Regions from separate parts of the Photobacterium kasasachensis genome, predicted to be linked through region 2. Evidence: predicted binding sites of a transcription regulator. Region 2 holds the regulator's gene; the other holds the start of a gene.
The links. Region 2 encodes PurR, which represses purine synthesis genes. Its sites were predicted from a motif close to TNANGNAAACGTTTNCNTNA; they were not measured.
Positions count from the first base shown of each region.

Region 1: the regulator PurR is predicted to act here: its motif matches at 2,784-2,803, upstream of metK (methionine adenosyltransferase).

Region 1 covers NZ_JAKJSH010000016.1:89,010-93,428, forward strand. The annotation lists gene endA (deoxyribonuclease I) at 1-673, opposite strand, end outside; gene L4D19_RS21165 (SprT family zinc-dependent metalloprotease) at 792-1,271, opposite strand; gene metK (methionine adenosyltransferase) at 1,445-2,599, opposite strand; gene tkt (transketolase) at 3,000-4,419, shown strand, end outside.
Region 2 covers NZ_JAKJSH010000012.1:147,071-151,489, reverse strand. The annotation lists gene L4D19_RS17640 (FecCD family ABC transporter permease) at 1-1,000, shown strand, start outside; gene L4D19_RS17635 (heme ABC transporter ATP-binding protein) at 997-1,821, shown strand; gene purR (HTH-type transcriptional repressor PurR) at 2,146-3,153, shown strand; cyclic di-GMP riboswitch class I at 3,351-3,455, shown strand; gene L4D19_RS17625 (TfoX/Sxy family DNA transformation protein) at 3,583-4,173, shown strand.

The sequences.
Region 1 (4,419 bases), on a different contig from region 2:
CATAAGGGTTGTTGTTATGCTGAATATCGGCAATTCTTCTGTCGCGCTCGCATTCCCAGGTCGTGACGGGATACTGCCTGTTCCAGGCTTCCATGAGTTGGCGTTGCTGGCTCGACAGGCGGAAGGGGTATTCGTCGCTCATATACAGGTAGATCCGCGCAATAGCCCCTCGTGTCGAAGCCGGAGGATCGGCTCGGCGGGCTTTAAAATCAACTTTCATTTCGCACTGACCGTAATGAGCGCCCTGTTGCCCGTTCCAGGGACGGAAGTTGTAGTTCGAGCGGTCGCCGTTGACCTCTCCGACGGTCGGCGTCAGGTTATGAAGGTCGGCTTCCATTACGCGGAATTTAGGATCCTTGTGGCAATTTCTGCGCCCGCCATCTTGCCAGCATTGTAGCTGGTGACCGAACTGCCAGGCCGGAACCACGTGCTCCCATTCTATACGGCTGGCTCGCTTTTGTTGTTTGCGTACCTGGTAGCCGCAGCTCTCCAGATCCGGAATGCCTTTTTTGCCGTGCCATTCGATATCGCAGCCGCAGTAGAAGCTGACTGGGTGATCCTGGTAAATACCGACCGCAATTTTCTTTGCTTTACTAAACGAAGAGGGGGGAGCTGCCAGAACGATGGCCGGAAACAGGAACCCGAGGCCGAGCCACTTAAAATTACACTGCATATGACGTCTTATTGTTAGAACTCTATCTGATAAGACTATCACTGAATGTGAGTTTTAGAAGTAGTTCACTCTTTATAAAAAGGAAAATTACATTTTTGTTTTGCAGCCGGTGTCGTCGTCAAACCGCCAGTAACGGCTGTTGGCAACGCCGGCAATGATAGGTCGCCTGCTTTCGCTGCACTTTGTTGTGGCGGCGAACGGTGAGCTGGTGTTCGCTGCAGTCGCACCGATACAGGTAGGTGGTGCCTTGCACCGAAGAGACATCAAAGCTGTGGGTTGTCCGGGCCGGGATCCTAAAGACCTCGGTCATGATGATTTGCCATTCGCGACCGTGCGGGCGCACTTTGCCAAACAATTTGAAGGTCACAAGATGGGCGACCTCGTGAGGGACGACCTCGTCGAGAAATGCCTGCGGGTTCTCTTCCAGTAACACGGAATTAAAACGCACTTCCCAGCCTTGCAGGCGGGCACTTCCGGCAATTTTACCCCGTTGCCTGAAACTGACTGCTGGCATTAGCAGGCGCTTGTTGAGTCGCTGGTTGGCATGTGCGATACACTGCTCGACTCTGGCGATAACTTGGGACTGGAGTGCTGACATGAATCGCTGTGCGTGGCTGGTGGAGTGGGAAGTATAAAGAGTTTGGGAGAGGGCGACAATAAGAGCATACCCCCCTCTAACTCCCCCTTGGAAATGGGGAGGGTTAGAGTGGTGTTCTACAGACAACAAAAAAGGAAGCCGAAGCTTCCTTTTTTAAACTGGTGCGTTGTCGCTTACTTAATGTTTGCGAAGTCGCGTAGCATTTCTGCTTTGTCAGTTGCTTCCCAAGGGAACTCTTCGCGACCAAAGTGGCCGTATGCTGCTGTCTTCTGGTAGATAGGCTGAAGCAGGTCAAGCATTTCGATCAGGCCGTACGGACGTAGGTCGAAGTGCTGGCGTACCGCTTCAACGATAACGTCGTGAGACACTTTTTCGGTACCGAACGTCTCAACCATGATTGATGTTGGATCAGCAACACCGATAGCGTATGAAAGCTGAATCTCACAACGCTCAGCTAGACCAGCAGCAACGATGTTCTTGGCAACATAACGTGCCGCGTATGCTGCAGAACGGTCAACTTTCGATGGATCTTTACCAGAGAATGCGCCGCCACCGTGACGCGCTGCACCACCGTAGGTATCAACAATGATCTTACGGCCAGTCAGGCCACAGTCACCCATTGGGCCACCGATAACAAAACGACCGGTTGGGTTGATAAAGAATTTGGTGTCTTTGTTCAGCCACTCAGAAGGCAGTACCGGCTTGATGATTTCTTCCATTACTGCTTCTTGCAGAACTGGAAGCTCGATGCTCTCGCAGTGCTGGGTAGAAAGAACAACGGCATCAATACCGACAATCTTACCTTGATCGTAAGCGAAAGTTACCTGGCTTTTTGCATCCGGACGAAGCCAAGGCAGGGTGCCGTTCTTACGGATTTTAGCCTGACGCTCTACAAGACGGTGAGCATAAGTTACCGGAGCAGGCATTAGTACATCAGTTTCGTTGGTCGCGTAGCCGAACATGATACCCTGGTCGCCCGCACCCAGCTCGCGTGGATCTTCTCGGTCAACGCCCTGGTTGATGTCCGGAGACTGCTTGCCGATAGCGCTTAGTACGGCACAAGAGTTGGCATCAAAGCCCATCTCTGAGTTGACATAGCCGATTTCACGAACGGTTTGACGTGTAATTTCTTCGATATCAACCCAGGCAGAGGTAGTAATTTCACCACCTACCATTACCATGCCGGTTTTCACGTAAGTCTCACACGCAACACGTGCTTTTGGGTCTTGTTCCAGGATCGCATCCAGGACTGCATCAGAAATCTGATCGGCAATTTTATCCGGATGACCTTCTGATACGGACTCAGAAGTAAACAGGTGCTTTGACATGCGTACACTCACTCTTATTTGGCTGTAGATTGATAACAAGGTGCTCTGAAATAAAAGGCTTTCATAAGAAAAACGCATATGGATATACGTTTGAATGTATAGAGCTACCTCCGTCTAGACGGCCATAATACCTATATCAGGCTTAAAATCAACACTGTGAATTGTAAGGTGATAGATGTATCGCAAAGGCAAACGTTTACCTTTCAGGGCCTTAACGGCAAAATTGCAAATGAGGGGGATGGCAGCTTATTGAAATAGTGCTCATTTTCTTCAGGAAAACGTTTGCAGTCCGGGGGCAGACTTTGCGACAATACCCGCCCGCCGAATCTAGGTTAATTTACCGCAGTTACAGATTGGTAAATAACTACAATACAACAGTCTACGAATTTCTGGAGCAGACATGTCTTCTCGTAAAGATCTTGCTAATGCAATCCGCGCCCTGAGCATGGATGGTGTTCAACAAGCCAACTCTGGCCACCCTGGTGCACCTATGGGGATGGCAGATATCGCTGAAGTCCTGTGGCGTGGCCACATGAACCACAACCCACAAAACCCACAGTGGGCTGATCGCGACCGTTTTGTTCTGTCGAACGGCCACGGTTCAATGCTGATTTATTCTCTGCTTCATCTGACAGGTTATGATTTGTCTATCGACGATCTGAAAAACTTCCGTCAACTGCATTCAAAAACACCGGGTCACCCAGAATACGGCTACGCGCCGGGTGTTGAAACGACAACGGGTCCTCTTGGCCAGGGTATTACTAACGGTGTTGGTATGGCGTTGGCTGAAAAAGCCCTGGCTGCACAATTCAACCGTGAAGGCCATGACATTGTTGACCACAACACTTACGTGTTCATGGGCGATGGCTGTCTGATGGAAGGTATCTCTCACGAAGCATGTTCACTGGCTGGCACACTGGGCCTGGGCAAGTTGATTGCATTCTGGGATGACAACGGTATCTCTATCGACGGTGAAGTGGAAGGTTGGTTCTCTGACGACACACCAAAACGTTTTGAAGCTTACGGCTGGCACGTAATTCCAGCAGTAGACGGTCACGATCCTGAAGCTATCAATGCAGCCATCGAAGCGGCGAAAGCAGACACAGGTCGTCCGACACTGATTTGTACCAAGACCATTATTGGTTTCGGTTCACCAAACAAAGCGGGCTCGCATGACTGCCACGGTGCGCCTCTTGGCCATGACGAAATTGCCGCGGCACGCGAATTCCTAGGCTGGAACCACGGTCCGTTTGAAATCCCGGCTGACATTGCGACACAGTGGGATGCCAAAGAAGCCGGTGCGGCGAAAGAAGCAGCATGGAACACGAAATTTGACGCGTACGCGGCAGCTCACCCAGAGCTAGCAGCGGAGTACAAGCGTCGTGTGAATGGCGAGCTGCCTTCTCAGTGGGAAGAAAAAGCCAGCCAAATCATCGCCGATCTTCAGGCAAATCCTGCGAACATTGCATCACGTAAAGCATCACAGAACGCTTTGGAAGCGTTCGGCCAGATGCTTCCTGAGTTCATGGGCGGCTCAGCTGACCTTGCTCCATCAAACCTGACTATGTGGTCTGGTTCTAAGTCGCTGACGGCTGAAGACGCATCGGGTAACTACATCCACTATGGTGTACGTGAGTTCGGTATGACAGCCATCATGAACGGTATTGCGCTGCACGGCGGCTTTGTACCATACGGCGCAACCTTCCTGATGTTCATGGAATACGCACGTAACGCAATGCGTATGGCGGCACTGATGAAAGTGCAAAACATCCAGGTTTACACGCACGATTCAATCGGTCTGGGTGAAGACGGTCCGACTC
Region 2 (4,419 bases):
GTTAGGCTTTTTGCTACTCGCTGCTGCTATCGTTACCTCAATTGTGGTCGGGCCGATGGCGATCAGCTTTTCAGAAAGCCTCAAGGCACTATTGCCATGGCAAACAGAGCTCCCGACACATATTGAGATCGTGATCCATAAAATCCGCCTTCCGCGCACCCTGCTCTGTATCGCGATCGGCAGTATACTTGCGCTCTGCGGTGCAGTTATGCAAGGGCTTTTCCGCAACCCTCTGGCAGACCCCGGTATTATTGGTGTTTCAGGGGGGGCAAGCCTTGGCGCAGCACTTGCCATTGTTATCTTTGCACCTCTAGCGACATCATTTCCGCTGCTACTCACCATGGGAACCGTGCCGGTGTTCGCCTTTATTGGCGGCGCAGCCAGTACCTATCTGGTTTATCGGCTTGGTACCGATAAAAGCGGCACCTCTGTGACAATTATGCTGTTGGCAGGTGTCGCTATTGGTGCGTTATCCGGAGCCGGGCTTGGACTTATGAATTACTTTGCCGACGATCAGGCGCTCCGTGACTTATCACTGTGGTCGATGGGCTCGCTGGCTGGTGCCACCTGGCCGGGCATTACCCTCGCCTTTGTCACGCTTGCTGTATTGCTTCTGGCTTTTGACCGCCATGCCAATGCGCTAAACGCCTTTCTGTTAGGGGAAGGCGAAGCCAGGCATATGGGCGTGAATGTACAGAGGCTAAAGCGGCTGCTTATTTTGCTCTGTGCCGCCGGCGTCGGTGTCACCGTCTCGTTAACCGGCGTCATCGGATTTATCGGCCTCATCATTCCGCACCTTTGCAGAATGCTTACTGGGCCAAACCACAAAACCCTGCTGCCGCTATCGGCGCTACTCGGTGCCCTGATCCTGCTTATTGCTGATATGCTGGCAAGAGTTGTCGCCACTCCGGCTGAATTACCTGTCGGGATCATCTCCGCGATTCTCGGCGCACCATTCTTTATTCTCCTCCTTATCAGACAAAAGGGGAAAATGTCATGAAGGTTTCACCGAATAACCCTCAAGCTGCTATCGAAGCCAAGGGCTTGCACCTGTCCCTAGGCGGAAAAACATTACTGGATGACTTCAACATCACAATTGCCAGTGGTGAGCTGACGGCGCTATTGGGCCCAAATGGCGCGGGCAAGAGTACGCTACTCAAAGTCCTGTGCGGCGAAGTTGATGCAGGGGGAGACATCGAATTCTTCGACAAGCCGCGGGCTGAATTTAAACCAGAACATCTTGCCAAGCATCTGGGTGTCCTACCACAACACAGTAATTTAACTTTCGCTTTTACTGCACAAGAAGTAGTGGAGCTCGGCTGCATCCCCCTTCAAATCCCGAATGCTGAAACCCAGCAAATTGCCCGGGAGAAGATGCAGGTTGTCGATGTGCTCTCGCTAAAAGATCGGCTCTACCCCACCCTTTCAGGGGGGGAAAAGCAACGGGTACATTTTGCACGTGTACTCACCCAGCTCAGTCAGGCGGGTAAACAATGTATACTAATGCTCGACGAACCCACCTCGGCGCTTGATCTTGCCCATCAGCACCGAACACTTCAGGTAGCTCGTGAGTTGGCTCGCACCGGAGCCGCAGTTATTGTTGTTATCCACGATCTCAATTTGGCTGCGCAGTATGCTGATCGCCTGGTCATCATCAATGAGGGGAGAATCCAGGCAGATGGCTCCCCCTGGCAAGCCCTAACCAGTGAAACGATCAGCAGAGTTTACAGCTGGCCTGTGCACATCACAGCACATCCGACAGATAATTATCCGGTAGTCATATCTTCTGGTATAGCTACAGTCTACTCGGAAGCTATCTGAATCGGATATGCATCTAATTGGTGTAAAATCGCATTGAGTTTGTTGATATCTATCAAGAATTTCAAGGTTGGGATACAGAAACGTTGCACTGTGCGCTACACTCAGTAGAATGTGAACGCAAGCGATTACACAATGAAACGCCCCGTAAGGCAAGAGAACAAAGCCGCTCGTGAATGAAGCGGCTTTTTGGCGTTTTAGACGCTGTACCAAACAGACTAATTATCTAATGCAGTCAGATAATTACTCTGTTTGGTACTATTGATTACAAGTGATTATGAAACGGTCGGTTCTGACCTCTGATCTTAAATTATTAGAAGAATAAATATGGCAACGATTAAAGATGTTGCACGTATGGCTGGTGTATCAACGACAACAGTATCTCACGTGATCAACAAAACACGCTTTGTTGCGGAAGCAACACAGAAAAAAGTATTAGCGGCTGTAGATGAATTAAATTACGCACCAAGTGCTGTTGCACGAAGCCTCAAGTGCAATACTACCCGTACTATCGGTATGCTGGTTACCAAATCGACTAACCCTTTCTTTGCCGAGGTTGTACATGGTGTGGAAGAGTATTGCTATGGTGAAGGCTATACGCTGATCTTATGTAATACCGAAGGCAACCTTGAAAAACAACGCGATTACCTGCGCATGCTGGCAGAAAAGCGTGTTGATGGCCTGCTGGTCATGTGCTCTGATCTTGACGAAAAACTCCTCGAACTACTTGAGCGCAAGAAAGATCTGCCTATGGTGATCATGGATTGGGGTCCGGAAAGCCCGCACACAGACAAAATCCAGGACAACGCCGAGCTCGGTGGTTATGTTGCGACAAAATACTTCATTGAACACGGTCATACCCACATTGGCTGCTTGTCTGGCCACCCGGATAAATCAACATGTCGTGAGCGTCTGAAGGGCTTCTATAAAGCAATGGACGAAGCCAAGCTTGATGTCAATGAAAACTGGCTACTTGAAGGTGACTTCGAGTGTGAATCTGCTGTTATTGCCGCTAACAAATTCATTGCCATGGAAGATCGCCCAACAGCGATTTTCTGCTTCAATGATATTATGGCAATGGCGCTGATCAGTACCTTTGAGCAGGCGGGTATACGGGTTCCTGATGATATCTCTATCATCGGTTACGACAACATCGATCTGGCTCCTTATTTCTCGCCACCTCTTACCACAATCCACCAGCCTAAGCGTCGATTGGGTAAAACAGCGATTGAAATCCTGATGGAACGCGTTAAAGATAAAGAGCACGAACGACGTATCTTTGAGATGGCACCGGAGCTTGTTGTACGCAAATCAGTAAAAGACCTGAACGCGTAAATGGCATCTCCCGCCCCTTCAAAAAAACCGATATCTGATATCGGTTTTTTTTTGTCATTAACTCTTTTTTTGCTGTAAATATTTTAAGGCATTTATGCTGCTCTCATCCCATAACCGGGATCTATTACTTGAAGCAAGATCACACTTTTCAGAATGGGAGCAAGTTCAAAAATATTATCTGAGATATTCTTAAAAAGTCACGAACAAGGCAAACCATCCGAAAGGATGGGACGCAAAGCTTCCGGCCTAAAAGTGGTTAGTTTATCAATAACTAAGTTGCTTATGGTAGCGGGGTTGCCGATGGATCTAGCAATAAGTGATGTCATGAATCCTGACATTTTCCTGACATAACTTTTTTGTGAAATTTGCTAATCTGAAATCCTCGCTCTGTTGTTAGGTGACTCAAGATATTTTTCACCGAGAAGAAGCATGGACAAACCAGTACTTAAAGAATCACTACGATTATTCAATTGTTTCGAGAATGTAAAATCTCGCTCGATGTTTGGCGGTTTTGGTATATTCGCGGGTGAAACCATGTTTGCACTTGTGGTAAACGATAAGTTGCACCTCCGAGCTAATGCCGACAATGAAGAAGAATTTAAGCAGGCAGGTTTAACTCCTTACGTTTATAAAAAACGCGGGTTCCCTGTTGTGACCAAGCATTACGCTATTCCGCAGGAATGGTGGGATGAACCTGGAAAAATTCTTTGCCAAGCAAAGCGTTCCTTTACTGCCGCTAAACAGGATAAAGAAACCAAAAGCAAATCAGGTCCTAGTCGTATAAAAGATTTACCGAACCTACGTTTAGCTAACGAACGTATGCTGAAAAAGGCCGGTATTACGACAGTTGAAGAGCTCTTTGAAGCCGGTGCGCTCAATGCCTATAAAGCATTGCAGCAAACCCATCAAGAGTCGGTAAATATCGAGTTGCTATGGGCCCTTGAGGGTGCAGTTAGCGGCCAGCATTGGTCGGTAATTACTAAGCAGCGTCGTTCAGAACTTCTTTCTGAATTACCGTAAACAACCTAATAGATATTTATAAAAAGAGGTGCTAAGCACCTCTTTTTTTATTTGCTATTTTCAGCATATCCAACTAATAGAAATAAAAATATACGCATAGCCACTTATGCATAATTATTTTATTACCACTTTTTTGCTCCCCCTAATGACAATTTTTTGTCATATAACGTCAAATATTGATACCTCTCACAAAGCTGTTCATAAAAGCATCAATATCCTTTTCATCAATATTGTCATTAGTAGAAT